Regions from separate parts of the uncultured Porticoccus sp. genome, predicted to be linked through region 2. Evidence: predicted binding sites of a transcription regulator. Region 2 holds the regulator's gene; the other holds the start of a gene.
The links. The regulator PhoB, encoded in region 2, activates phosphate uptake and scavenging genes when phosphate is short. The targets are predictions, from matches to a motif close to TGTCATAAANNTGTAACA.
Positions count from the first base shown of each region.

Region 1: a site for PhoB is predicted at 7,420-7,437, ahead of ppk1 (polyphosphate kinase 1). Genes of this name have one in related genera too.

Region 1 is NZ_CAXBHS010000001.1:274,825-285,350, reverse strand. It holds gene recJ (single-stranded-DNA-specific exonuclease RecJ) at 1-202, opposite strand, end outside; gene AACZ64_RS01335 (3-hydroxyacyl-CoA dehydrogenase NAD-binding domain-containing protein) at 361-2,334, shown strand; gene AACZ64_RS01330 (acetyl-CoA C-acetyltransferase) at 2,331-3,614, shown strand; gene AACZ64_RS01325 (lipopolysaccharide kinase InaA family protein) at 3,688-5,907, opposite strand; gene AACZ64_RS01320 (SdiA-regulated domain-containing protein) at 6,296-7,222, opposite strand; gene ppk1 (polyphosphate kinase 1) at 7,512-9,557, shown strand; gene thrC (threonine synthase) at 9,579-10,526, opposite strand, start outside.
Region 2 is NZ_CAXBHS010000005.1:108,709-119,234, reverse strand. It holds gene AACZ64_RS06430 (homoserine O-acetyltransferase) at 1-36, shown strand, start outside; gene metW (methionine biosynthesis protein MetW) at 39-629, shown strand; gene AACZ64_RS06420 (DUF4426 domain-containing protein) at 656-1,099, shown strand; gene rdgB (RdgB/HAM1 family non-canonical purine NTP pyrophosphatase) at 1,183-1,782, shown strand; gene AACZ64_RS06410 (chorismate lyase) at 1,848-2,423, shown strand; gene ubiA (4-hydroxybenzoate octaprenyltransferase) at 2,445-3,317, shown strand; gene phoB (phosphate regulon transcriptional regulator PhoB) at 3,404-4,105, shown strand; gene phoR (phosphate regulon sensor histidine kinase PhoR) at 4,114-5,391, shown strand; gene AACZ64_RS06390 (NADP(H)-dependent aldo-keto reductase) at 5,446-6,492, shown strand; gene AACZ64_RS06385 (GNAT family N-acetyltransferase) at 6,503-7,645, shown strand; gene AACZ64_RS06380 (YSC84-related protein) at 7,679-8,218, shown strand; gene AACZ64_RS06375 (DUF938 domain-containing protein) at 8,237-8,836, opposite strand; gene yaaA (peroxide stress protein YaaA) at 8,833-9,618, opposite strand; gene AACZ64_RS06365 (M48 family metalloprotease) at 9,633-10,526, shown strand, end outside.

The DNA of each region.
Region 1 (10,526 bases), on a different contig from region 2:
TGGCCTGCTCGAGCAGCACGACCGCCTCGCCGATCCCGAGCAGGCCGTCAGGGCCCGGCAGCCCCTGGAGTGTTCGCGCCAGTGCCCGGTCGTTCTCGGCCCCCCGGGCCGCATAAATGCGCTGCAATAACGGCGGAACCGATGAACTGAATTCGCACTGGGTCAGGTCAGCAGTGCGGCGGGTGATATGGGGTTTCGTCATGGCAAAGTGTTCCAGATCCATTTTATGCGGGGAGCATTTCAATCCGTTGCCAATCCGCTATGATGAATTGATGATAACAACAGACCGACATTGTAAAGCAGGCTGGTATCAGGAAGCACACGAGCCAGCGATGCGATGGGAAAGGAGATGTTTTACCGATGACCGATAACCCTTCGTACAAGCACTGGCAACTGGAGCGGGATAACGAAAATATTGCCTGGCTGGCAATCGATCGTTGCGCTGAGAGTGTCAACACTCTGAACAATGAGGTGATGCAGGAACTGGATGCCATCCTATCGGAGCTGGAAACGGTCCTGCCCGCCGGACTGGTCATTTACTCGCCGAAAGCCAGCGGCTTTATCGCCGGCGCGGATATTCGTGAATTTGAACAACAGGCCGACCGCGAAGTGGCAAAAGCCGGTATTGAAATGGCCCACCGGGTCTTTGCCCGGCTGGAGGCACTGCCCTGTTATTCGGTTGCTGCCGTTCATGGCTTTTGTCTCGGCGGAGGTCTGGAGCTAGCACTGGCTTGCAACTACCGAGTAGCACTGGATGCTGAGAGTACCCGGATCGGGTTCCCGGAAATCCAGTTGGGGATTTTTCCCGGCTTTGGTGGCACCGCACGCAGCATTCGCCTGCTGGGAGGCCGCAAGGCACTGGAGTTGATCCTCAGCGCCCGCTCTCTCAGAGCCCGTGCCGCACGTGCCGTGGGCCTGATGGACAAGGTGGTATCAGAACACGGCAGCCTGCACTGGGCAGCGCGCAAAGCCATCGTCAAGCAACGCAAAGGACACCGGGCCAACCGGCTAGAGCAACTGACCAGCAGCCCCGGCATGCGCCAGATCCTGGCCAAAGTCATGACCCGCGAGGTGGCCAAACGGGCCCGTCCGGAACACTACCCGGCACCCTATACCCTCATCGAACTCTGGCGGAGGGTGGGCAGCGACTTTGAAGCTTTGCTGAAAGGCGAAGCAGACAAAGTCAGTGAATTACTGATGGGTGACACATCCCGACACCTGCGGCGGGTTTTCCGTCTACAGGAACAGTTAAAGGCTCTCGGCAAATCGGATGAAACCACTGCCAATTGGCAGCCCCACCGCGTGCATGTGGTCGGCGCGGGCGTCATGGGTGGCGACATTGCCGCCTGGTGCGCTCTACGAGGAATGGAAGTCACACTGCAGGATCGGGAGGCTAAATACATCGAGCCCGCCCTGAAACGGGCTGAAAAACTGTTCAAGAAAAAATTGCGCAGCACTGCACAGGTTTCTGCGGCGAGCAGCCGTCTGATCGCCGACGTGGACGGAGAAGGGATTGCCCGGGCGGATGTCGTGATTGAGGCGATTTTTGAAAATCTGGAGGCCAAGCAGCAACTCTTTAAGGATCTGGAGGAAAAAGCCCGACCTGACGCCGTACTGGCAACCAACACCTCTGCCATACCACTGCATGAAATTGCACTGGGCTTGCAGCAGCCACAACGCCTGATCGGGCTGCACTTCTTTAATCCGGTAGCAAAGATGCCGCTGGTGGAAGTGGTGCGGGGCGAGCAGTCCAATCCCGCGGATATTCAAAAAGGCTGCCTGTTCAGCAATCGTATCGGCAAATTTCCCTTGCCGGTCAACAGCGCTCCCGGCTTTCTGGTCAATCGTGTGCTGGCCCCGTATATGCTGGAGGCTATCAATCTGCTGGAGGAAGGGCACAGCATGGCCACCGTGGATGAAGCAGCCAAACACTTCGGCATGCCGATGGGACCGGTTGAACTGGTGGATACTGTCGGGCTTGATGTCGCGCTCAGTGTGGTCAAAAAACTCGCACCGGACAGGCAGGAGGCCATTGCGAAACTGGAGGCGCTGATTGACGAGGGCAAGCTTGGCAAGAAATCCGGCGAGGGCTTTTACCGATGGAAGAAAGGCAAGCCTGACATAGGCAAGGCCAGTGATATGGTGGCCATGGATATTCTCGGTGACCGCCTCATCAAACCGCTGCTGGCCGAGTGTCAACGCTGCCTGGATGATGCCATTGTCGACAGCGCCGACCTGCTGGACGCCGGGGTCATTTTCGGCACCGGCTTTGCCCCCTTTCTCGGCGGCCCGATGCATTACCTGGAACACCAGCAGTCGGAGGTGAAACCATGAGCCAAACCAAGACCATTCGTCCGGTAGCCATTGTCGGAGCAAACCGTATTCCTTTTTGCCGGGCTGGCACCGGCTATGCTGATCTGACCAACCTCGACATGCTGGTCAGCGCCCTGCAAGGGCTGGTGGATCGTTACAATCTCCATGGGCAACAAATGGATGAGCTGGTGGCGGGCGCTGTGATGACCTTCCCGAAGGATTTCAATCTTGCCCGCGAAGCGCTGTTGGGCACCAGCCTGTCGCCGTTGACTCCCGGTATCACGCTCCAGCAGGCCTGCGGCACCAGCCTGCAAGCAGCCTTTGGCATCGCCTCGAAAATCGCCTGCGGGCAGATTGAGTGCGGCATTGCCGCCGGTACCGACAGTGCCAGCGATGTACCGGTGCTGTTTTCCAGGCGATTCTCCCAACGGCTGGTGGCGCTATCCAAGGCAAAAACCACCCGTCAGAAACTGGCTATCCTGAAAGGCTTTCGCCCTTCCGAGCTCGCCCCTGTGGCCCCCGCCATCAGTGAACCGCGCACGGAACTGAGCATGGGCGAGCACTGTGAATTAATGGCAAAGCAATGGCAGATCGGCCGCGAAGCACAGGATGAGCTGGCGCTGGCCAGCCACCACCGTGCCGAGTCCGCCTACAGCAACTGTTTTTTTGATGACCTGCTGAGCCCCTGTGCGGGCATGTTGCGGGATAACAACCTGCGCCAAGACCTGACGCTGGCGCAGCTCGAAAAGCTAAAACCGTCTTTTGATCGCAGCGCGAAAGGCACCCTGACTGCCGGTAACAGCACGCCGCTGACTGACGGGGCAGCCTCCCTGCTGCTGGCCAGCGAGGAATGGGCCGCCGCCAACAATCTGCCCGTGCTGGCACGTCTCACCCATATGGAAACGGCCGCTGTCGACCATGTGGGTGGTGAGGGCCTGCTGATGGCGCCGACCGTGGCCGTGGCCAATATGCTGAGTCGTGCCGAACTCAGCCTGCAGGATTTCACCCATTATGAAATCCACGAAGCCTTTGCCGCACAGGTGCTCTGCACCCTCAAAGCCTGGGAGTCGGAGGAATACTGCCGGGAAAGGCTGGGCCTGGAAAAAGCATTAGGCAGTATTGATCGAGACAAGCTCAATATGACCGGCAGCAGTCTGGCCATCGGCCATCCTTTTGCCGCCACCGGCGCACGGATAGCCGGTACGCTGGCAAGGCAACTGCAGTTGGCGGGACAGGGGCGCGGCCTGATTTCGATCTGCACCGCTGGCGGTATGGGAGTGGCGGCTATTCTGGAGAGATAACTGCAGCGGGAGCCGCTATTGTTTTGCCGATGGCCTCTCACGCGCGCCGGTTACTTTGACCACTTCTGGTCGGTTACTTAGAGCTTCCGTTTGAGCGGGCAGCCCTGTTAAGCAATCGCTTGATGGCCTTGCGTCCAAAACGACGCTTGAAGGCGGCCTTGAAGTCATACAGATAAAACGGTATGCGGTAATGCCATGGGATAGCACCTCCGCTCTCAGGCCGTTGTAGATACTGGCCGATCAACTGCTCCCGACCGGCCCAATGGAGCTTGTTGCAGACACGGGAAAGATCGGAAAGTCGCTCCATCGTGGTGGCACCGCGATTAAAGAAACGCGCCCGGTTAATGTCGATCAGGGTGAACTGAAGCTCGCCCCCAGGTGATTTTTTAATGAGGATATTGCCACCGGAAAGATCCCGGAAATAGACTCCCCGGCAGTGCATCTCAAACAGGAAACGTCCCAGCTCCCGGTAGGCCTGTTCAGAGGAAATATCCTGAAAGTGGCTGGCACCCTCACGAAATGCCGACAGTATTTCCCTGGCCGTAAAATCTGCGTCAACCCGGTCACAGATAAAGTAATTTTCCAGCAGACTCCGATCACCGACTTTTTCGAAATAGGCCAGCGGCATCGCTGTGGGGATACCCCTGCGCAATAATTCTGCAGCGGCAATCCAGCTGCGGCGGGCTTTTGAAGGCCTGTGTCTTTCGAGAAAGCGCTTGTGGGGATGAATCTTCAGCGGTTTTTTTGCCACAACCGCCGTTGCCAGCGCGCCGTCGACTGTCCAGACAGCATTGCGGGCGCGGCGCAAAAGGTTTTCTTTGGTGGGGTCGGGCAAGTGATCGGGATGCAGAACCTTGAAACGCAATGCCGCTTCGGCGGGGCTATTGGCCACCAGCATGCCGTGCCACTGGTCATCATCGTACAGGTAGTATTTCTGATCGGGGATATGCCGGTAAATGTGCTCTATCTGCGCGAGGTCTGGCTCGATCAGCTGCACATCTGCCGTAGCGGGCCAGGTCAGATACAAGGGGGCCTCTGAAATCAGTTGCACCTTGCCGGTCAGACAATCTCCGTCGCGATCAAGTAACTCGCTGGCAGCGATATCGCCTTCGCTATAACAGGCCCGCAGCGGCAGTGCTTTGCCATTTTCTGCCCAGGCCACATGAATCAGGTGACGGTCATTGCGGAATGCATGTATCTGCAATCCACCGGTGGTGGCCAGTGCGCCTTCGTAGCGACCGCCTGAGATTTCTGCGATAAAGGTTTTCATGGCCTGGAAGGCCGGGCGAATGCGATAGCTGGCTTCGTCTCCCAGCACCCGATGATAGTGCGTTACCCTCTCCAGCAAAGGATAGGTACCGGTATCATCGTCAATCAGCCCTTCGCGGTTGCACAACATCGGCCCCCAATAGATCTGACGCATCGACCCGGAAGCCGCACACAGCACCATATATCTGGTCAGGTAATCCGCCATCTTCTGTTCACTGTTGACCAACACGCGTTTGATACGGGGCAAGGTCCAGAAAGCGGAGGGAGAGACCAGTTCATCGATACCAAAGTCACTGGTGATCTTCTTGAGAATCCGGCACTTTTTGACCAGATTTACTTTCACAAGCTGCCCGATCCAGCTACCCATCAACCGGTGATCAAATCGCTCCGGCTCCACCACCCGTTCACTGAAAAGGTTATTGGTGTGGATATCGGGCAGCTTGCCTTCCTGCTTTAAACGGGTCAGTACAGCGATATTCCAGAGTGGTTCAAAATCACTGATATTGGGGCCGGCCAGCCTGATATTTCTGGACTTGATTTCGTCGTAGGCAATGCTCCAGCTGGTAAAAAAACTCTCGGTATCATAGCCGGACCAGCGACGGCGATTGATGGTTGAGCCAACCTCAATTGCCCAGAGTCTTTCACCGTAACGGGTGGCAGTTGAGCTGACGAATTCACGCCAGGCCACCTGCCCCGCAGGCGTGTTAATTCGTTTTACTTCCTCAAACGGTTGTACCAGATGCAACAGAACCTGGATGTCGGTGGCCAGCAGACGATCCAGCAGCCGGGCGACCGGGCCTGCCATATCCCCGTAGGTGAAATCGACACGGACCTGGCTGATACCCAGTTCAGCAAGGCGCTCCAGCACATAGTCGTCTACCAGTGGGTTATCCGCGGTGGTGACACCAACACCGATAAAGTCTGTCGGGACAGTGTGGCCGGCAACGGGCAGGTGCCCTCCCGATACCCGCATCCTTCCCGACAGGGTATAAGGCACAGCGTCCAGTATGAATTTGAGATTCATCGTGTCACCGCAGAAAATTCGGGGTAAAAGCATCCCCTGAAGCGCCAGGCGGACTGAAATTGATACATTCTCCACTCACCATTGCATCACCGGGGAGACTCACATCAATGGAGACTGACGGTTTGAATGGCAACTGGCCCTCCTGACAACAGATGAAGCGATGTTCTGATTTGCTGAAACCGGCAAAACCCTTATGACCTGCCATGCATTGTTATCAATTATTCTGGTTGGCAAGGGTATCAGATTCGCGGCTGTGAGGCAGCATTGATCCGCACTCCCTCGCGGATTATGTGACCCTGGAAGCACTGCTGGCCAGCGGTGGCTATAGCACCGACATAATCACCGGCTCAATCGCTATGCTTAACTGCAGGTTCACCCCAAGCGGCAGCTACTCTGGGGAAAACCGGTAGAACAGATTTGGCTCACTGACGATGTAGATATTCAGTTCAGAGTCTACAGCTACACCCTCTGCCTGGGGGATGGTGCTCTCCAGACCACTCCTGCCCGCTCGCAAATCCAGCAAACTGATGGATTGTCTTTCATCATCGTGTTCCACCAGCATATGAGATTCATCGCTCAGAAATAACTTATGCCCCACGCCCCTGACATGGGTGATTGATGACAGGTCCCTCATAAAAAGCTCCGGCGAGTCCGGTGATTTGATCTCGCGAATACCGATATTCATTGGTTCACCCACAACAAAACTGACAAACCCGGTGATTTCAATCACTCGCATCGGATTGCGCTCTTTTACCACCAACAAGCGCTGCCCATCATCATCCCAGGATAGACCTTCAAAACCCTTATTGGTATCACTGCCGATCCCGACCACCAGGGTCGGCACACCTTCGGTATGGACGCTATCCACGCCATCAGGCATGTCGACGACCAGCAAGCGGTGAGTGCGCTCTTCGGCAATCACATAACGATCACCACTGACGTGTGTAAAACCTTCCATATCCCTGACACCCTCGATCCGGATTGAACGCAACAGTTCACCTTCGAGGGAAAGCTCCACCACCACCGGATCACTGTTCAACAATGCCCAGAGGGTATTTTTCTCACGGTTATAAGTCAGTGCTGAGAGATCGTCCTCAAGCGCCGGGATTGTCTTGCCATCAATGGTTACCCGGTAGCGCGACAGATCCATTGCACCCTCGGGCAGCACCATGTTACCCAGACGAAAGCTCTGCCAGGAAAGCACGCCGGCATGCCAGCCATTGAGCATGGGTTTGTAGCCATAGATCAACAGCGCAGTGACACCGAACAGTACACCAACGACCATCAGGAACCGTTTCATAACCTGGCCTTTCATCAGTACTCCGCACACCCATCGGAGCGGAAAACGCTGAGTATTATGGTGAAAACAACGGCATTGTCCATGTGAGAATCCTACGCACTGAACGACAGGATTGGTTTGCTAATATGGATTGAAGGAGAGCGGGGATGACTTTCTGATTTATGCAGAATATGAGACATTCAGTGAAACTCTACAGGGTATTGTCATTCACCTGTCACTTTAATGTCATACAAAGACGTTCTGGACACAGTATGCTGATTCAGCAACAGGTCAAAAAATCATTACATATGGTATCAGGTCGCACATGAAAAAATACCCAATATACCCAAAAGAACTGAGCTGGCTTGCCTTCAATGAGCGTGTCATTCAGGAAGCTGAGGATGAAGAGAATCCTGTCATTGACCGGGTACATTTCCTCGGTATTTTTTCTGACAATCAGGATGAGTTTTTCAAAGTTCGGGTGGCTGATGTCAGACGCAAGGTACTGATTGAACAGATCGCGGGCTCGGCAAAGGACTGCAAACAGCTCCTGCGCGATATCAACAAGGGTATTGCCAGGCTTTCGGTACGGTTTGACCGGGCATTCCGAGCCGTTCTGGCAGAGTTACAGAAACGACGTATCTATTTTTTAATGCCAGAGGACCTCTCTGCCAGTCAGGGTGAATGGGTTCGCGAACATTTTCGCGCGCAAGTGCTACCCCGCATTGTGCCCATTCTGGTCACCCCGGAAATTGATCTGTCGAAAGTGCTGCGAGATGGCGCCAACTACCTGGTAGTGGAAATTGGCAAGAAAGATGGCGTCGGTTATGCCCTATTGGAAGTGCCGGACACCAGCAGTCGTTTTTTGAGATTGCCCAATGACCAAAGAAATCGCCGTCGGCACTTTATGATTATCGATGAGGCGATTCGGTACTGCCTGGATATGGTGCTGGTGGATTTTTTCCGCTATCACAGCCTCAATGCCTGGTCGATGAAGTTTTCCCGGGACGCCGAGTACACACTCGACGATGAAATTGACCGAAGCCTCGTTGAAAAAATGTCGATTGGGCTAAAGCAACGCCTTCAGGCCAACCCCGTCAGGCTGACCTTCGACCGGGAAATGCCTACCGAGATGATCGACATGCTAAAAAGCAAGTTTGGCTTTGCCAAAGGCGACAGCATTATTCCTGGGGGCCGCTACCGCAACTTTCGCGACTTTATCGGCTTTGCCAACCCCGGCGAAAAGTACCTCGCCAGCCAGCCAATTCCCACCCTGTCTGTCAGTCAGTTTGACCGAGCAAAAAATACTTTTGATGCGATTGATCAGGGCGACATCCTGCTCTATTACCCCTATCAAAAATTCAATTATTTTGTGGAATTTTTACGCCAAGCGGCATTTGACCCCAATGTTATCTCTATAAAAATTAATATCTACCGAGTGGCGAAAGACTCTAGAGTCGTGGAATGCCTGATGGATGCGGCGCGCAATGGCAAACAAGTCACGGTTAACGTGGAACTGAAAGCGCGTTTTGATGAAAAGCAGAATCTGGAGCTCTCCGAAATGCTCGCCGAGGCAGGTATCACAGTCATGCTGGGCGTACCGGGCCTCAAGGTACATTCAAAATTGTGTCTGATTACCAGAGAGACCCAGCATGGCGAGCAACTCTACACCCATATTGGCACGGGCAACTTCAACGAAAAGACCGCTGAAATTTACACGGACTTTTCCCTTTTTACCTGCCACGAAAATATTTGTGAGGAAGTTCGCAATGTCTTCAACTTTATTGAATACAGCTTCAAGCACTACGACTTCAAATACCTGCAGGTCTCGCCCTTCAACAACCGACGCAAAATCCGCGCGCTGATCAATCGTGAGATTCATGCCGCAAAATCTGGCCGCAAAGCCGTTATCAGCCTGAAGCTCAACAATCTGGTGGACGACAGCATCATCAGGCAGCTCTATGCGGCGAGCCAGGCAGGCGTCAGAATTCGCATGATTGTCAGGGGAATGTGCTCACTTCAGCCGGGCATCAAGGGTCTATCGGACAACATTTCAATTATCAGTATCGTAGACCGGTTTCTGGAACATCCCCGCTGCCTGGTCTTCCACAATGGCGGCGACCCCGAGGTCTACCTGTCATCGGCGGACTGGATGACCCGCAACCTCGATTACCGGCTTGAAGTGGGCGTCCCCATTCTGGATGCCACCTTGAAAAAACGCGTGATTGATATCTTGGAAATCCAGTTCAGCGATCGCTGCAAGGCTCGGGTGATTGATGAACAGCAAAGCAACAGCTATGTAAAACGGGGCAACAAGAAAAAAGTGCGCTCACAAATGGCTATCTACGACTACCTTAAAAAACTGAAATAGTCGTTTCTGTTTTCCCCCCGGTTAACGGCGGATATGTTCAGCCATGTATTGCTGCACCGATCCAATGTCGTTGGGCTGCACGGAATACCGCTCCTCGCGTTCAAACAGGTCGGCCATGTGATGCGGCAGAGGTGGATCCTGCTGGTAGCCGGCCTTGCGCACCGCCTCGGGAAATTTCGCCGGATGGGCGGTGGCCAGACAGACCATGGGAATATCCTGGCGGCGGCGGGTATGACGCGCTGCGGCGACGCCAATAGCGGTGTGCGGGTCGAGCAGATAACCGTTCTTCTGCCACATATCATGAATGACCGCCATCATGGACTCGTCATCCAGTCGATAGCTGGTGAACAGCTGCCGCGCACTGGCCAGGGCTGCCTCGCTGAGACGCAGGTTGCCGGTTTTTTTGAAGTCGGCCATCAGGGCAGCAAGGGCGGCCCCATCCCGATCATAAAGGTCAAACAGCATCCGTTCGAAATTACTGGACACCATGATATCCATGGACGGTGAGAGACTGTGTACCAGCTGGTGCAGACTGTGATCATTGGAACTGATGCAGCGGTGCAGTATGTCATTGGCATTGGTGCCGATCACCAGTTGATCAATCGGCAGACCCATGCGGCTGGCCAGATAACCGGCAAAGATGTCACCGAAGTTGCCGGTGGGCACAGAGAACGCCACCGGGCGATGGGGGGCTCCCAGCGCCAGTCCGGCGTAAAAGTAGTAGACAATCTGGGCCATAATGCGCGCCCAGTTAATCGAGTTGACCGCCACCAGCTGACGCCCTTCCGGTAGGAATGACTGGTCACCGAAGCTGGCCTTGACCATATTCTGGCAATCATCGAAGTTGCCCTCTAAAGCGATATTGAAGACATTATCTTCCAACACCGTGGTCATCTGGCGGCGCTGCACTTCAGATACCCGTTGATAGGGATGAAGAATAAAGATATCCACATTGTCACTGTGGCGACA
Region 2 (10,526 bases):
ACAAACCGCATAGCAGCTGAGATTTCCTCAAAATGATGATACGCACAGACCTGAACATTATTCAGCAGTGGATCCATCCGAAGAGCCGAATTCTGGACCTCGGCTGCGGCGACGGCGAACTGCTGCAGACCCTCGCCAAGACAAAAGGCGTTTGGGGGTATGGGCTGGAAATTGATGCTGATAAAATTACGTCCTGTGTTGCCCGGGGCGTCAATGTGATTGAGGCCGATCTTGACGAAGGTCTGAGCCAGTTTTCCGACAACAGCTTTGACACCGTGGTCATGACCCAGGCCCTTCAGGCGATGCGCTATCCTCACCTGGTCCTGGGAGAAATGTTGCGCGTGGGCAAACAGTGTGTGGTGACATTTCCCAACTTCGGCAACTGGCGCGCCCGCAGCTATCTAGTGTCACGGGGCCGCATGCCGGTCACCAGGCAACTCACCTTCCAGTGGTACGACACGCCCAACATCCACTTTTGTACCGTGAAGGATTTTGAGGCACTCTGTTCGGAGAAGCGTATCCGGATACTGCATCGAGAATTTGTTGCAGAGCGACTGCCGGACAGGTACATGAAAGGTATCTGGCCAAATATGTTCAGTGACACCGCCATCTACCATTTGAGCAAGTAGGCCTCTTCATGACAGGTAGCCACAACATGAAAATAACCCAAGCAATCTCGTTATTCCTGTTCATCGCAGGTTTGAGTTTCAGTGCGCTGGCTGACAACCGCCCCTACAAGGAATACGGCGACCTGAAAGTGTTTTTCAGTGCCTTCAACAGCAGCTTTATCCAACCGGACGTTGCCAGTTCGTACAATATTGTTCGTGGCAAGGATAAAGGGCTGGTGAATATTGCCGTGGTCAAAAATGGCCACATGGGCGGTCTGCCAGCCGTGGTCAAGGGCACCGTCTCCAATATCTTCGGTCAACAGCAGGTGCTGGAATTCGCCGAAATCCGCGAAGAAAATGCAGTTTACTATCTGGCGCCGTTTCGTTTTGACAAGGAAGACTGGATGACCTTCAAAATTGACGTCAGTCCGGATTCCGACAAGGCGACACATTCGCTGACTTTTCAGCGCAAGTTCTATGTCGATGAGTAGCCTGTGACAGGCACCCCAGACTCTCCGTTCAGCAGGGGCGCAATAGCGCACTTAATAGCAACCTTTCTGTCATCCAGTTCAACATGAAAATTGTTCTCGCCACCGGTAACAAAGGCAAGCTTACAGAGTTTCAGCACCTGCTAGAATTACTCCCCTTCGACATTCTGCCGCAATCGGATTTTGAGATTCCAGAGGCGGTAGAAGATGGCCTCAGTTTTGTGGAAAATGCCCTGATCAAGGCCCGGCATGCCTCCCACCTCACCGACCTGCCCGCCATTGCAGATGACTCCGGTCTTGAAGTGGACGCACTCAATGGCGCCCCCGGAATATATTCCTCACGATTTTCCGGGGAAAACGCCACCGACCAGCAGAACAACCTGCGGTTGCTGTCACTGCTTCAGGAAGTACCCCGTGAGCAACGAACCGCCCGCTTTCATTGCCTGTTGGTATATCTGCGTCATGCGGAGGATCCGACGCCACTAATTTGCCAGGGCACCTGGGAGGGACTGATCGGGTTTATCCCGGAGGGTGACAACGGCTTTGGCTACGACCCACTTTTTTATATTCCCGAGCTCGGCTGTACCTCCGCACAGCTTGGCAAAGAGGAAAAAAATCGCATCAGTCACCGGGCCAAGGCCATGGCGCTATTACAGGAACGGCTTGTCAGCCTGTATAACCCATAGCCCCCAAAGCGCTGTCGCAACCAATTAGAATCCATTGTCATATACCAAGGTCCATAGGTATCGCTGTGCCCCGTCGCTCCTCACACACCCCCGCCAATCGCCAGCTCCACTGGCGCAGCTATCGGCGCACACCGCTGTTTGTTACCTACAGCGCCCTGCGGCCGTGGCTACTGGATCGAGGCTCACTCACCGAGCGCTTAATCCGGGCAAGCGCAGGGCAGTTTGAAGTAAAAATACTGTTTCAGGGCATGGGGGTACCCCAACTGTCCGAGCAACGTGCATTGGAGCTACCGGCCCGACAACGCGCCCTGATCAGGGAGGTCATCCTGTTTGGCAACCGCCAACCCTGGGTCCATGCCCGCAGCATCATTCCGATAACAACCCTGGCCGGGCGATTGCGCAAACTCCGAAAGCTGGACAACCAGCCCCTCGGCGCACTGCTGTTTAGCGACCCCGGCATGGCTCGCGGACCCATTGAAATTTCCAACCTGTCCATGCTCGAATCGTGGCCTTCTGCGGTACCGGCCAACTATGGTAGCCCCGTACAGGGACGCCGTTCACTGTTTTGGCTGGATAGCAAACCCTTGCTGGTGTCCGAGGTGTTTTTGACGGGGTTTACCCCGTACAATAAAACCCCCTGATTTCGCAACCATGCGGCATTTATGAGCAAAGCATTACAGCGACTTCCCGATTTTGTCCGGCTGATGCGCTTTGACAAGCCTATCGGTACGCTCCTGCTGCTCTGGCCGACGCTCTGGGCGTTATGGTTAGCCGCAGGCGGTGTCCCTTCCGCAAAAAATTTGCTGATCTTCGTGCTGGGTGTGATCCTGATGCGCGCCGCAGGCTGTGTCATCAATGATGTGGCCGACCGGCAGGTGGATGGCCATGTGACGCGAACACGGCACCGACCGCTACCCAATGGTAAGGTCAGCACCCGGGAGGCCATGGCGCTGTTTGTCGTGCTATGCCTGGTTGCCTTTGGTCTAGTGCTGCTGACCAACCCACTGACCATCAAATTGGCCCTGGTGGGTGTGGCACTGGCGGCCTGCTACCCCTTCATGAAACGTTTCACACATTTGCCGCAACTGGTGCTGGGTGCCGCCTTTGCCTGGAGTCTGCCCATGGCCTTTGCGGCAGAGAGCAACAGCCTGCCCCGGGAAATGTGGACACTGTACATTGCTGTGGTGCTCTGGACCGTCACCTACGATACCTTTTACGCCATGGTGGATCGGGAAGACGATCTGAAGATTGGCATCAAGTCTACCGCCATTCTTTTTGGCGACATGGATATACCCATTACCGCCTGTCTGCAAGGTCTGACACTGATCGCGCTGTTGATGACCGGAATCAACTTTAATCGCAGCAGCTGGTTTTTTCTGTCCCTGCTGGGAGCCGCCTTGCTGTTTCTCTACCAGCAGTATCTGATCCGCCATCGCGAGCGCGACGCCTGCTTCCGTGCTTTTCTCAATAATCATTACGTTGGTGCTATTATTTTTATCGGCCTGGCAGCGGACTACCAGCTCACTGCCGACTAGGTATCGGCCATTCATTTGTCGATTGTCATATTTTTGTCATGCTCAGGTCATGTAATGGGTATCTGGATATCAATGATGAAAAGAATATGAGTGATAAAACTGTACTGGTTGTAGACGATGAAACGGCCATTCGCGACATGATCTGTTCAGCGCTGGATGTGGCCGGATTTGACACCCTGCAGGCTGAAAATGCCCAGCAGGCGCATGCCATGATCATCGACCACAAACCCGACCTGGTGCTACTTGACTGGATGATGCCCGTCACCAGTGGCATTGAGTTGATCCGGCGACTACAACGGGATGACCTGACAAAAAATATACCGGTCATCATGCTGACCGCCAAAGCCAGTGAGGACAACCTGATCCAGGGCCTCGATGTGGGTGCGGACGACTATATCACCAAACCGTTTTCACCCCGTGCCCTGGTGGCCCGTATCAATGCGGTACTGCGCCGTGCCGAACCGGAGCTGCCCCCGGAACCGATAGAAGTGGATCAACTGCTGTTTGATCCCATCAGTCACCGGGTCACCATCAGTGGTCAACCGGTGTCCATGGGGCCGACTGAATTTCGGCTGCTGAGTTTCTTTCTCACGCACCAGGAGCGGGTCTATTCCCGTGATCAGATTCTGGACCATGTGTGGGGCGGCAACGTTTACATGGATGAGCGAACGGTGGATGTGCATATTCGCCGATTGCGCAAGGCAATTTCCCTTGCTGGGCAGGACCGCTTCATACAGACTGTGCGGGGCGCGGGTTACCGCTTTTCCACCAAGGTTTATGAAGAATAGGATCTGCATTGCACAGAGGGCTTAAGGCAGAAATACGGCGGATCGCCCTGCTCACCCTGTTTCTACTGCTGACAGGTTTTTTATGGGGCCACATTCTGCTCACCCTGCTCTTGGGTGGCGGCCTGTATATGTTGTGGACCTTCGCCCACATCACCCGACTCTACGATTGGCTCGACCAGAGCGCTGAAGGACCACCCCCCGAAGCAAGCGGCGTCTGGGGCGACATGACCGATTTCCTCTACCGGATGCAACAGCGCAACGAACGCGCCAAACAAAGTCGCCGACAACTGGCCGAGCGCGTCAAGGATATTACTTCTGCGCTGGCGGACGGCATTATCATTCTCACCCCCGATCGGGAACTGGAGTGGTGGAATCCGGCGGCTGAAAAACTGCTTGGCCTCGTCAAACAGGATCGCGGCCAATCCATGACCAACCTGGTTCGAGATCCCCGTTTCGTGGTATTTATCCAGAGTGACGCACTGCCCCCGCCACTGGAACTAAATTCGCCGGAAGATCCCACAAGAACCTTGCTGTTTACCGCCGCAACCTTTGGTGAGGGCAATATCATCCTGGTCGTGCAGGACATTACCCGGCTGCGCAATCTGGAACAAATGCGACAGGACTTTGTGGCCAATATCTCCCATGAGCTACGGACACCCTTAACCGTGCTCTCGGGCTATATCGAAACCCTGCAGGACAATGCCGACCAGTTGCCCAAAGGCTGGGCAAAAGCATTGCTGCAGATGGGCCAGCAAACGGAACGCCTCAACGCCCTGGCCAATGATCTGGTGATGCTGTCACAATTGGAATCCAACCGGAAACCCCCTTCGCGGGCACCCATCATGCTGGATCAATTATTGCAGCAGATTGCCGAGGATGCCCGCATGGTGGCTGGTGATAACTACCTCATCGAAACAGACTGCGCCACAGACACCCCTTTCAAAGGGGAATACAAGGAACTTTACAGCGCCTTCTCGAACCTTGTACTCAATGCCATCAAGCACAATCCGTCTGGCGTGCGCGTTCAAATACGCTGCTTTCACACCGCATCAGATATCGTGGTGGAAATCTGCGATAACGGTTCCGGTATTGATCCAAAGCACCTGCCCCGTCTGACCGAACGTTTTTATCGGGTGGACCAGAGCCGCGCCACCAGTACCGGCGGCACAGGACTGGGACTGGCCATTGTTAAACATGTGTTGATGCGTCACGGCGGATCAATGAAAATCGACAGTACACTGGGGAAAGGTAGCTGCTTTCGCTGCCAGCTGCCCCTGCTAACCTGATGATATACCCGGTCAGCTTTTCCAATCCCACAGGACCGATCCCACAGGAAACAGATGCAATATCGAGAATTAGGAAACTCCGGGCTGACTCTCAGCACCATTGGCCTCGGCACCATGACCTGGGGCGAGCAGAATAGTCGGAAAGACGCGTTTCAGCAGCTGGATTGTGCCCTCGACCACGGTATCAACTTTGTGGACACCGCAGAGATGTATCCGGTACCACCAAACGCACAAACCCAGGGCTTGACCGAACAATACCTGGGTGACTGGCTGACCCACTCGGGGCGTCGCCAGGACGTGGTTCTGGCCACCAAAGTGACCGGCGGTGACGGCAACAACAGCGGTTTTGACTATATCAGAGGCGGTCCCCGGCTGAATCGTAAACAGATTTTTCAGGCACTGGACGATTCCCTGCGCAGACTGCAGACCGACTACATTGATTTATACCAGGTGCACTGGCCGGAGCGTCCCGCCAATATTTTTGGCCGCTCCGCTCCGAGTGACTACTCACTGACTGACTACACCCCCATCGATGAAACCTGGCAAGCGTTGAATGACCTGGTTAAGCAGGGCAAGGTACGTCATATCGGTGTCTCCAATGAAACCCCCTGGGGTCTGATGCAATATCAGGCGGCCGCTGACGCCGGCCATGGCGCACCGATTGTCAGTATTCAGAACCCCTACAATCTGTTGAACCGACAGTTCGAGGTATCACTGGCTGAATGGTCAATCAATGAACGGATCGGCCTGCTCGCCTACTCTCCATTGGCTTTCGGTATGCTATCTGGCAAATACCTGCAGGGCCGACGGCCCGCCAATGGTCGGCTGACACTGTTCGAACGGTTCCAGCGCTACAATCACCCCTCGGCCTTTAAAGCGACCGAACGCTATGTGGCATTGGCCAGACAGTATGATATTTCACCGGTACACTTGGCACTGGGCTTCGTTCACCGGCAACCGTTTGTCGCCTCAACCATTATTGGCGCCACTACCCTGTCACAGCTGCAGGAAAACATCGACAGTCTCACCACACCCATGAGCGAAGCACTGCTGGCGGATATTGATCTGATTCATCGGGATATCAGCAATCCCGCCCCCTGAGAGGCAGACATTGGACATACGTGTTCTCGACAGCATTGACCAGTGTGACGCCCGGGACTGGGATACGCTGTTCGACAGTGACTACCCTTTTTTACAGCACCGCTTCCTCTCTCTACTGGAACACTCAGGCAGCGCCTGTACCCAGACGGGCTGGCACCCACAACACCTGTTGCTGAGCCAGGACGGGGTCACCGTTGCCGCGCTTCCGCTTTACCGTAAAACGCACTCGCGGGGTGAATACGTATTCGATTGGGCCTGGGCGGAGGCCTACCACGGGCGCCGCCTCGACTATTACCCGAAGCTGCTCAGCGCGGTGCCATTCACGCCGGCGTGCGGGCCGCGCCTCGGACTGTTGCCCGGTATCAGTCTGAGCGATATCAGCCCAATACTGCTGACGGCGATCCAGCAACTGGCGGGGCAGCAGGGCGCCACCGGCTGGCACTTGCTGTTTCCTCACGCGCCACTGTCGGACGCTCTGCAAACGGCAGGGGGGATGCTGCGCAGCGGCGTGCAATATCTCTGGAACAACCGAGATTATCGTGATTTCACCGATTTTACCGACACGTTCTCCTCAAGAAAGCGCAAGAATATCAACAGGGAACGACACACCCTCAAGCATGCAGGCCTGCTTGTCGAACGACTCACCGGTGCGCAGATCAGTGCTGACTGGTGGGAATTCTTCTTCGTGCTCTATCATCGCACCTACCTCAAGCACAGCGGCAACAGCGGCTATCTGACCCAGGCCTTCTTCCAGCAACTGGGTCAAATCATGCCCGATCAGGTGATGATGGTCGTCGCCATGGAAGGGGACGAAAAAGTCGCCGCCGCCCTGTTCTTCCACGATCACAATAACCTCTATGGTCGTTATTGGGGATGCACTCGCGAGTACGATTTCCTGCATTTTGAACTTTGCTACTATCAGGGTATCGAATTTGCCATTGAACGCGGATTAGGCACGTTCGATGCCGGAGCCCAGGGTGAGCACAAAATCAAACGGGGTTTCGAGCCCACTGAAAACTGTTCTGTCCACTGGATCAGACACCCCGATTTTGCCGCTGCCATCGGTCGCTTCCTGAAGGAGGAGCGTCAATACGTACTCAGCTATATTCAGGAAGCCCGGCGACAGTTACCATACAAAACCGCCGATCAATAAACTCGCACCGTTCCCCTGTGGAGGAATCTATTCGTGAAAACCCCTGTCTGGTTACTGGTCTTCAGCCTGCTGTTACTGCCCGCTGCCAGTCAGGCATCCAGCAAGCTGGAAATCGATCTGTTTGTGCAAGAAACCCTGGCCGATTTTTACAAGCAGTCTTCCGCGGGCCGGGAACTGGCCTCCCGCGCCAAGGGCATGTTAATTTTCCCGAAAATCTACAAGGCCGGTTTCTGGGTCGGCGGGGAATATGGTGAAGGCGCTTTGCGAATTAGCGGCAATACCGTGGGATATTACAACATTGCCTCGGCATCACTGGGGCTGCAACTGGGCGTTCAGAAAAAATCCCAGGTCATCCTTTTCATGACCGATGACGCCTTACAAAAATTTCGCAGCAGTCAGGGCTGGGAAGCCGGTGTTGACGGCAGCGTCGCCATTGCCAACTTCGGTGCCGGGGAAGAAATTGATACCAAAACGTTCCAGCAACCGATTATCGGCTTCGTCTTCTCCAACAAGGGATTGATGTACAACCTGACCATCGAAGGGGCGAAAATAACACCCATTCAGCCCCGTTGATTCGGAATCTTCCGACGCCTACCTCCGCTGCCAGACCAGCAGACGGTTATTTGCCGGCATGGCATGGTCGTCCAGCAATGTCAGCCCGGCCTTGTCGGCCAGACGATTAACCGCTTCGAAATCGCGGATCCCCCGATACGAGGCATTCTGCTTCAGCATCTGATCAAAGCGGGCATTGCTGTCACTGGTAAATTCACCGCCATAGTTAAAGGGCCCGTAAATCACCACATGTGCACCCGGCTGCAGCAGCTTTTCCAGCCCGGCAAACAGGCTGATCACCGATTGCCAGGCCATGATATGGCAGGTGTTGGCGGTAAAAACTGCATCGGCAGAGGTCACCGGCCAGGGCTGCTGATCAACGTCCAACACCAGCGGACGGCGCAGATTCTCGGCGGGATGTTCATCAATCCAGCTGTTGATAGCGTCGTGATTCACCGCCAGGTCGGAGGTTTGCCAGATCAGGTGTGATAATCGGGGGGCAAAGTAGACGGCGTGCTGGCCCGTGCCGCTACCCAGTTCAAGTACGTGGCGGGAAGACGCCAATACCTCGTGTAGCACCTGAAAAATCGGCTGCTGATTATTTTCGCAAGCCTGTGAAAAAGGTTTCTCCGCCATCATGCCACCTGCTCCGCCACGTCCCGAGTGAATACCCATTCCCGAGCTGACGACATGGCGGACTGAAACGCATAGCCACCGAGATCGAACGCCTTGACGCCCTCGGGGTCATCAATACGCTGTTCAATCAGGTAACGGCTCATCAGTCCACGAGCCTTTTTGGCGTAAAAACTGATGATTTTGTATTTGCCGTTTTTCCAGTCCTTGAATACCGGGGTAATGATGTCGGCATTCAGCAAACCCGGCTGCACAGCTCTGAAATACTCGTTGGAGGCCAGATTCAGCAACACTGGTCGCGACATCGCCGCCAGTTCAGCATTCAGGCCATCGGTAATTTTTCTGCCCCAGAACTGATAGAGATCAGCACCGCGCGGATTGGCCAGACGGGTTCCCATTTCCAGTCGGTAGGGTTGCATCAGATCCAGTGGCCGCAACAGACCATAGAGCCCCGACAGAATCCGCAGATGCTGCTGCGCCCACTGCAGGTCGGCCTCCGAAAGACTCTCGGCCGCCAGTCCGGTGTAAACATCCCCCTTAAAGGCCAGCAGCGCCTGTTTTGCATTGCTGGTCGTGAATGTCGGCTGCCAGTTGAGATAGCGGCCAAAGTTCAGATCACCCAGCTTGGCACTGATACCCATCAACTCCGACACCTGTGGTGGTGAAAGCTGCTGCAACTCGTCGATCAGCGCCTTTGAATCCTCCAGATAAGCGGGCATCGTAAAGTCCGCTGTGGTCGATGGCGTTTCATAATCCAGTGTCTTGGCGGGGGAAATAACAGTCAGCATGGTTTATCCAATGTATGAAATCATTACAGGTTACCATGGTCTATTATACTGCGTTGATCGCAATCTGTTCGTCAGGAGAATCCATGCCCCGGGTCGTGCCACTTTTCTTATCCACGCTAATGTTGCTCGTATTCTTGAGTGGTTGTTCGGTGAACCCCGTCACTGGCAAAAGCGAGTTCTCGTTGATGTCGGCGGAGCAGGAAGTGGCAATAGGTGCCAGCAACTATGCCCCCTCCCAACAATCCCAGGGAGGCCGCTATATTATTGACCCCGAAGTGCAGGCCTATGTCAGCGGCGTGGGGAAGAAACTGGCCGCCGTCAGTGATCGTCCCGACCTGCCCTACGAATTTGTGGTACTGAACAACTCGGTGCCCAATGCCTGGGCTTTACCCGGAGGCAAGATCGCCATCAATCGCGGGCTGCTCGTGCAGCTGGAGGATGAATCCCAACTGGCCGCCGTACTGGCCCACGAAATTGTCCACGCCGCTGCCCGGCACAGCGCTGCACAGATGACCCGCGGCACCCTGATGAGCATCGGTGCCGCCGCTGTCGGTGTGGCGGGCTCAAATTATGGTCTCGGCGAAATGGGTTCACAAATGGCACAGATGGGTGCCGCTGCCTGGATGGCCAAGTACGGCCGCAGTGCCGAACTGGAATCCGACGCCTACGGCATGGATTACATGGCCCGCGCCGGATACGACCCCAGTGGGGCAGTTAAGCTGCAGAAGACCTTTGTCAAACTGAGCGAAGGTCGTCAACAGGACTTTCTCAGCGGTTTGTTCGCCAGCCATCCCCCATCACAGGAGCGGGTAGATGCCAACCGCATCAAGGCCGCGACACTCCCCAAAGGCGTCATCAATCGCGAGCTCTACCAACGCAAAATTGCCCAGCTCAAACGCGATGAACCC